2 regions of the Streptomyces sp. NPDC032745 genome follow, and region 2 is predicted to be linked to the other one. Evidence: riboswitches for the same ligand, from Rfam matches in the RefSeq annotation. Region 2 holds a riboswitch; the other holds the start of a gene.
What was found. Region 2 has a riboswitch for S-adenosylmethionine ahead of thrC (threonine synthase). Riboswitches for the same ligand answer to the same signal wherever they lie in the genome.
Positions count from the first base shown of each region.

Region 1 (4,277 bases), on a different contig from region 2:
CCGAGTCGATCGCCGCGCTGGAGAACGTCAGCGAGGTCTACTCCGTCACGGGGACCTACGACCTGATCGCGCTGGTCCGCGTGGCCCGCCACGAGAACCTGGCGGACATCATCCCGGGCCGCATCAGCAAGATCCCGGGCGTGGAGGCGACGGACACCCACGTGGCGTTCCGCACGTACTCCCAGCACGACTTGGAAGCGGCGTTCGCCATCGGCCTGGACGCGTGACGAGCCCTCACAGCAGGGGCAGGCTCTCCCCGGCCCGCGCCGGGCGGCCCTCGGCCAGCCGGAAGACGTACCCGCGCAGGTAGTCGCCGAGGTCGCCCTCGATGTGGGCGACGTACGCCCGTGCCCCGGCGGCGGCATCGTTCATCCAGTCGCTCCGGGCGGTCGCCCAGGGGCCCCGGCCGGCCGCTTCGGCCCACTCCCGCACCCGGGCCCGGTCCCGCCACCAGTCCCGGACCAGCTCCGGGGTCCAATGGGCGTCCCCGTCGCCGCCGTACGACGCGAAGGGCTCGCATTCGGCGGCGCAGATCAGGGCGTGGACCTCCGAGGGTGTCCGGGGCTGGCGGTACACGAACTCACTGGCGTACTCGTCCTCGTACATGACGTGCCCGGGCGCGCACTGCCGCCCGGTGAGGCAGGTGTCGGAGTTGGCCGCGTAGAAGGGTCCGGGCACGCTCCGCCAGTCCCGCTGCTCCCACCCGTCGGGCGCCGGCCCGGACCAGTCCCGGCTCACCCGATCGCCCCGCCACAGCGGATGCGGCTCGCCCGCCAGGGCGCGGACGGTCGGTATCGGATCCCAGTACGTCATGATCCGTACGGTGTCACACCGCGGGGACGCAGCGGCCCTCTTCGGTGCGGTACTGCCACTTGGCACCGTCGGCGACGAGTTCCTTCACCGCGCGGACGAAGCGGTCGACGTGCTCGTCGGGGGTGCCCGCGCCGAAGCTGACGCGGATCGCGTTCAGCGAGCGCTCGCCCGGGGCTGCCTCGGGGGCTCCGCACTCGCCCTGGGCCTGCGGCTCGCTGCCCAGCAGGGTGCGGACGAGCGGGTGGGCGCAGAACAGGCCGTCGCGGACGCCGATCCCGTACTCCGCCGACAGCGCAGCCGCGAAGTGCGAGCTGTTCCAGCCGTCCACGACGAAGGAGATGACGCCGACCCGCGGGGCGTCGTCCCCGAAGAGGGAGAGGATCCGGACCGCCGGGACCTCCGCCAGGCCGCCCCGGACCTTGGCGATCAGGTGGCGCTCCCGGGCGACGAGGCTGTCGAAGCCCGCCTCGGTCAGGGCCTTGCAGGCGGAGGCGATCGAGTACACGCCGATCACGTTCGGGGAGCCGGCCTCGTGGCGGGCGGCCGTGGTGTGCCACTCGACGTCGACGCCGCCGTCCGCGCGGCGGGCGACCTTCCGGGAGGCGCCGCCGCCGGCCAGGTAGGGCTCCGCCTGCTGCAGCCAGTCCGCGCGGCCGGCCAGCACGCCCGAGCCGAACGGCGCGTAGAGCTTGTGCCCGGAGAAGGCCACCCAGTCCACGTCCAGCTCCTGCACGGAGACGGGGTGGTGCGGGGCCAACTGGGCGGCGTCCAGGACGATCCGCGCGCCGTGGGCGTGCGCGGCCGCGGCGAGCTCCTTCACCGGCCACAGCTCACCGGTGACGTTGGACGCGCCGGTGACGCAGACCAGCGCCGGGCCGTAAGGGTTCCGGTCGGCCAGCGCCCGCTCGAGGGTCTCGACGGCCTGGGCCGGGGTCCTCGGGGCGTTGAGGTAGGTGACCTGCGCGTCGGCCCACGGCAGCAGCGAGGCGTGGTGCTCGGTCTCGAAGACGAAGACCTGGCAGCCGGCCGGGAGTACGGCGGCGAGCAGGTTCAGGGAGTCGGTGGTGGACCGGGTGAAGACGACCTGGTCGGCGGGGCGGCAGTCGAGGAACTCGGCGACCGTGGCGCGGCTCTGCTCGAACAGGTCCGTGGAGAGCTGGGAGAGGTAGCCGGCGCCGCGGTGCACGCTGCCGTAGTAGGGGGCGTACGCGGCGACGTCGTCCCAGACCCGCTGCAGGGCCGGGGCGCTGGCCGCATAGTCGAGCGCCGCGTACGTGACCTCGCCGCCGGTGACGAGCGGGACGGTGACGTCCCGGCCGAGGACCGGCAGCGGCTCGGCACAGGCGGGGTCGACGGGGGCGGCAACGGGGGCGGTCACGGCGGCGGTGGCGACGGCGTTCGGGTACGTGGACATGGCGGTATCTCCCGGCGGGACAGGCTGAATGGCTTCGGACGGCCCGTACGCGGGTGCACGGATGCGCGGACGCGCATGCGGCAGTGGGGTACGGGAGTTGCCTCGACGCACGGACGACTGAGGGCCGTACGGAGGGTGAAGAAGGGGCGGAGTCGCCCTATCGCATTCGCTTGCTCACGGAAAAAGCTCCTCGAGAGACCAGGACCCCTGGTGTCGAGGGATCCGCGCTTGCCGTAGGCCTTTCTGCCTACGACCTGGTCATCACCCGGGGCACCCCGCCACGGAAGGAGGGTTGCCGGACAGCAAGCCGGGGCCTAAACGCTGTCACTCGTGACCTGGTCAGCATCCTGCCACAAGATCCCTCACGCGCAAGACCCCGGTCCGCATACTGGACCGGGGCCACCACTTTCACGCCGTTCTCGATTCCCCAACGCCGCGCTCACACCACTCGGCCGCAAGCGGCCTCACGGGCATCGCCCGGCTGCGCCGGCCTCCGGCCGCCGGAACACGGGCCGGCGGCCCCGGCCGACATGACACCGAAGGCCACACGCCGAACCACTACGCGTTGCTGGCCGCCACCCAGCGGTCCAGGGCCGCGCGGGCGGAACCCGAGTCGACGGCTTCCGCCGCGCGGGCGATGCCGGCGCGGATCTGGTCCTCCAGGGAGCCCGTGCCGGGGTCCAGGGCCACCAGGGCCGCCGCCGAGTTCAGCAGCACCGCGTCGCGGACCGGTCCGGTCTCGCCGGCCAGCAGGCGGCGGGCGACGTCCGCGTTGTACGAGGGGTCCCCGCCCGACAGCGCGGAGACGTCGACCAGCGGGATGCCCACGTCGCGCGGGTCGAAGGACTGCTCGTCCACCCGGCCGTCGCGGACCCACCACACCCGGGAGGTGGCGGTGGTCGTCAGCTCGTCCAGGCCGTCGTCGCCGCGGAACACCAGCGCCGAGGAGCCGCGCTCCGCCAGCACGCCGGCCACGATGGGGGCCACCCGGGCGTCCGCGACGCCCGTGGCCTGCGCCCGTACCCGCGCCGGATTGGTCAGCGGGCCGAGGAAGTTGAAGGTGGTCCGGATGCCCAGCTCCCTGCGCGCCGCGGCCACGTGACGCAGCGCCGGGTGGAACTTGACCGCGAAGCAGAAGGTGATCCCCGCCTCCTCCGCGACCTCGACGACCCGCGCCGGGCTGAGGTCCAGGTTGACCCCGAGCTTCTCCAGCACGTCCGAGGAACCGCTCGCGCTCGACGCGGCCCGGTTGCCGTGCTTGACCACCTTGGCGCCCGTACCGGCGACCACGATCGACGACATCGTCGAGATGTTCACCGTCTTGGCCCCGTCACCGCCGGTGCCGACGATGTCCACCGTCCGGCCCGGCACCTCGATCAGGTTGGCGTGCCCGTACATGGACCGCACGAGGCCGTTGATCTCCGCGACGGTCTCCCCCTTGGCCCGCAGGGCCACCACGAAGCCGGCGATCTGGGCGTCGGTGGCCTCCCCGCGCATGATCCGGTCCATGGCCCAGGCGGTTTCCTCGGCGCGCAGGTCCTGGCCGCTCAGCAGGGCGTCGAGGACGCCCGGCCAGCCACGGGCCGCCACGCTGTCGCCGCCTGCCGGGGTCACAACGTTCATGGTCCGCTCCTGCTGTTGGTCGGCCACCCGATATCGGGGTCCAGGTCGAATGGGCAGGGCTCCAGCCTATCCAGCCCCGGGGACGGCAAAGAGCCCCGTCCGGACACTGGACGGGGCTCTCGCCGTGGCGACACCAGGACTGACCGAAATCAGTCCCTCAAGCGGGATCAGTGATGGCCGTGGCCGCTCTGGATCTCCTTGTACTCCTCCACCGTGGGCTTCGGAATCTGGTTGTTCTCGGCGTAGAAGCCCTTGCTGAGCTTCGCGCGGAGCTTCTCCTTGCGGCCGACCTTGCGCTCGACACCGTTCTCGTCGACCGTCGGGCCGATCTCGACCGGCTTGTACTGCTCGTGCGCGGTGAGCGTGTGCAGCTTGCCCTGCGAGAGCGGCTCGTGGACCTCGACGAACTCACCGTGCGGCAGGCGCT
Region 1 covers NZ_JBVING010000014.1:184,621-188,897, reverse strand. Annotated here, with positions in the region: gene ACZ5WG_RS30655 (Lrp/AsnC family transcriptional regulator) at 1-227, shown strand, start outside; gene ACZ5WG_RS30650 (ferredoxin) at 235-813, opposite strand; gene ACZ5WG_RS30645 (aminotransferase class V-fold PLP-dependent enzyme) at 827-2,227, opposite strand; SAM riboswitch class IV at 2,447-2,563, opposite strand; gene trpD (anthranilate phosphoribosyltransferase) at 2,786-3,850, opposite strand; gene qcrB (cytochrome bc1 complex cytochrome b subunit) at 4,018-4,277, opposite strand, start outside.
Region 1: another riboswitch for S-adenosylmethionine. It lies ahead of ACZ5WG_RS30645 (aminotransferase class V-fold PLP-dependent enzyme); the one in region 2 lies ahead of thrC (threonine synthase).

Region 2 (4,277 bases):
ACGCACCCCGCGTCCGAGACCACCGGGATCTCCTTCGCCACCAGGTTCATCCCGTCCCGCACCGGGTTCACCAGCGCCACGTCCGCCAGCCGGTACGCCGCCAGGGAGCGCGCGAAGTCGTCCTTCACCGACACCAGCACCGGCTGCCAGTCCTCCGTGGCGAACTCCTCGTTGATCTGCGCGGCCAGTTCCCGCACCGCCTCCGTGTACGACCGGTACACCGCCAGGTCCTGCCGGGACGGATACGCCGAGGCCAGGTGGACCACCCGGCCCCGCCATTCGGGGTGCTCGGTCAGCAGCTCCCGGTACGCCAGCAGCCCCCGCACGATGTTCTTCGACAGCTCCGTCCGGTCCACCCGGACGATCGACTTGCGGTCCCCGACCTCCGCCCGCAGCGCCGCCAGCTTGTCGTTCACCTCCGGCCGGTGCGCCAGCGCCCGCAGTTCGTCGCCGTCCACGCCCAGCGGGTACACGGCCACGGTCGTCCGCCGGTGCCGCACCGGGCCCCTCGTCATCTTCTCGATGTACCGCGCGTCCCTCGGGTCCACCCCGGCCGCCATCTTCGGCTCCGCGATGCCCCGTTCGTCGTCCAGCTGCGCCGCGGTCATGAAGCTGTGCGCCCACGCCCACGTGTGGAAGCCCACCACGTCCGCCCCGAGCATGCCCCACATCAGCTGCGCCCGGATGTCGCCGGGCAGCATGTCCAGGAACTCGCGCGAGGCCCACGGGGTGTGCGTGAAGTGGCTGATCTTCAGGTCCGGCCGCAGTTCCCGCAGCTCACCCGGGACCAGCGCCAGGTGGTAGTCCTGCACGAGCACCGCCGCGCCCTCGCCGGCCTCCTCGGCGAGCGCCAGCGCGAAGGCGTGGTTGTAGGCGACGTACGACTGCCACTGCCGCCGGAACTGCGCGTCGAAGACCGGCTCGCGCGGGATGTCGTACAGGTGGTGGTGCGTGAACCACAGCACCGAGTTCGCGATGCCGTTGTAGGCGTCGTCGTACGTGGTGGGATCGATGTCCAGCATCCGGACGCCGGGTTCGGAGACACCGCGGCGGACCGCCTCCCGGTCCGCCTCCGACAGCGCCGCGCAGATCCACAGCGCCTCCGGCTGCCGGGCGAGCGCGGCGGAGAGGCCGGACACGAGACCGCCCCCGCCGCGCCGGGCCGTGAGTGTGCCGTCGTCGGAGAGGAGGTAGGAGAGCGGGCCGCGGTTCGCTGCAACGAGTACCTGGGAAGCCATGCCGCGAACCTAGCCCGGGGCCTGCCCGCTCAAACGTCAGTTCCCTCACGCCACCCTGCGGCCGGAGTACTCCTTGACCTCGGTCATCGGCGGCCGCTCCTCGGTGTCCACGGAGTACGTCCGCGGCACGAACCCGTTCGGCCCGCGCTCGAACTGCGTCAGCTCCGGCCGTACCCGGGGGTACCCCCGGCGGTGGCCGGGGGAGTGCCCGCGCGCGAGCCGCAGCTGCGCCGTGCGGTAGATCGCCGCGGCCATCCGGCCCAGCGCCTGGCCGTCCTGATGGCGGTGGAGCCGTACGCCGACGTCCACCTGGGCCAGCGCGTCCAGCCCGACGGTGTGCAGCGCGTCGACCAGCAGGCCGAGCTCGACGCCGTACCCGACGGGGAAGGGCAAACGTTCCAGCAGGGTGCGGCGCACGGCGTACTCGCCGCCCAGCGGCTGCACGAAGCCGGCCAGCTGCGGCCAGTGCAGGTTGAGGAGCGGACGGGCGACCAGCTCGGTCACCCGGCCCCCCTGGCCGGGGGAGCCCGCCAGGGGGCGGTCGTACATCGCCTTGACGAACTGCACGTCCGGCTCGGTCAGCAGCGGGCCGACGATCCCGGACACGAAGGCGGAGGAGAAGTCCCGCAGGTCGGCGTCCACGAAGCAGACGATGTCGCCGGTGGTCGCCAGCAGCGAGCGCCACAGCACCTCGCCCTTGCCGTGCACGGCGGGGATCCGCGGCAGGATGTCGTCGCGGTGCACCACACGGGCACCGGCCTTCGCGGCCACCTCTGCGGTCCGGTCGGCGGAACCGGAGTCGACCACCACCAGTTCGTCGACCAGCGGCACCGGCAGCCCGTCGATCAGATCCCGCCGGATCACCTCGACGATGGCGCCGACCGTCTCCTCTTCGTCGAGCGCGGGCAGGACGACGCTGACCGTGGTGCCTGCCGCCCGCTTGGCGGAAAGCAGCTGGTCGAGCGGTCGGTCGGCCGCGGACCAGGAGCGGTCCGCAAACCAGCGCTCCACCTCTTCCAGCACGTTCGGCACTCCCTGTTTCCTCGTTCGCCCTCGGCGGTTTCAGCCGAAAAGTGATCCATCTCGCGGTTCGGACGGCTGTCTCAACCATCCGGACCTTCCGTTACAGTCTTGAACAACGCGAAGGACCACCGCATGCCGGGGGTCCCCGCGTACAAACGCCCGGACGCGCCATGGAGCGCGCGGCCCGGTGCCATACCGCTCATCCAGAGGGGCAGAGGGACACGGCCCGTTGAAGCCCCGGCAACCCTCCAGTCGGTTCTCGCGCCTGCTTGCAGCAAGCAGCGGGGTCCCCGGCTAGGGAAGGTGCCAATTCCGTCTCATGGCGAAGTGCGCCATGGGGAAGATGAGGAGAAAGGGCCTCGCCATCATGGCTGCACAGACTGTTGCCACCTCTGTCGATCTCGGACCTGCCACCGGCCTCTCGTGTCGTGAGTGCGGTACCCGCTTCGAGCTCGGACCCATCTTCGCCTGCGTCGAGTGCTTCGGACCTCTGGAAGTCGCCTACGACCTCCCCACCGGGGACCCCGAAGCCCTGCGCGCCGCGATCGAGGCCGGCCCGAACAACATCTGGCGCTACGCCCCACTGCTGCCGGTCCCCGCGGACGTGGCTTCCAAGCCGAGCCTGAACCCGGGCTTCACCAAGCTCGTGGACGCGGCCAACCTGGCCAAGGAGCTCGGCGTCACCGGCAAGCTGTACGTCAAGGACGACTCCGGCAACCCGACGCACTCCTTCAAGGACCGCGTCGTGGCCATCGCCGTCGAGGCGGCCCGCGCCTTCGGCTTCACCACCCTGTCCTGCTCCTCCACCGGCAACCTGGCCGGCGCCGTCGGCGCCGCGGCAGCCCGGGCCGGCTTCCGCTCCTGCGTGTTCATCCCGCACGACCTGGAGCAGGGCAAGGTCGTCATGGCCGGTGTGTACGGCGGCGACCTGGTCGGCATCGAGGGCAACTACGACGACGTCAACCGGTTCTGCTCCGAGCTCATCGGCGACCCGCTGGGCGAGGGCTGGGGCTTCGTCAACGTCAACCTGCGCCCCTACTACGGCGAGGGTTCCAAGACGCTCGCGTACGAGATCTGCGAGCAGCTCGGCTGGCAGCTGCCCGACCAGATCGTGATCCCGATCGCGTCCGGCTCGCAGCTGACGAAGATCGACAAGGGTCTGCAGGAGCTGATCAAGCTCGGCCTGGTCGAGGACAAGCCGTACAAGATCTTCGGTGCCCAGGCCGAGGGCTGCTCCCCGGTCTCGACCGCCTTCAAGGCCGGCCACGACGTGGTCCGCCCGCAGAAGCCGAACACCATCGCCAAGTCGCTGGCCATCGGCAACCCGGCCGACGGCCCGTACGTCCTGGACATCGCGCGCCGCACCGGCGGCTACGTCGAGGACGTGACCGACGAGCAGGTCGTCGAGGCGATCAAGATCCTCGCGCAGACCGAGGGCATCTTCGCCGAGACCGCGGGCGGCGTGACCGTCGGCGTGACCAAGAAGCTCATCGAGAACGGGCAGCTCGACCCGGCGCTGACCACGGTGGTCCTGAACACCGGTGACGGCCTCAAGACCCTGGAGGCGGTGGCCGCGGACAGCGGGCAGACCGCCACCATCCGCCCCAGCCTGGACGCGTTCCGCGCCGCCGGCCTGGTCTGATCTCTCCCCGACACCCGGAAAGGCAGTAGCGCCATGAGCGTCAACGTCCGCATCCCCACCATCCTGCGCACCTACACCGGCGGCCAGGCCGAGGTCACCGCCGAGGGCGCGAAGCTCTCCGAGGTCATCGCCTCCCTGGAGGCGAACCACCCGGGCATCGCTGCGCGCGTCCTGGACGACCAGGGCAAGCTGCGCCGCTTCGTGAACGTGTACGTCAACGACGACGACGTGCGCTTCGAGGGCGGCCTGGACGCGGTGACGCCGGACGGCGCGGGCGTCTCGATCATTCCCGCCGTCGCCGGCGGCTGCTGACGCAAGAACCCCTGAATTACCCCCTCCGGTAAAAGCGGAGGGGGTAATTCTGCTTGGTTGGG
Region 2 covers NZ_JBVING010000006.1:42,989-47,265, forward strand. Annotated here, with positions in the region: gene ACZ5WG_RS17215 (alpha,alpha-trehalose-phosphate synthase (UDP-forming)) at 1-1,238, opposite strand, end outside; gene ACZ5WG_RS17220 (glucosyl-3-phosphoglycerate synthase) at 1,284-2,261, opposite strand; SAM riboswitch class I at 2,458-2,611, shown strand; gene thrC (threonine synthase) at 2,629-3,903, shown strand; gene ACZ5WG_RS17230 (MoaD/ThiS family protein) at 3,937-4,215, shown strand.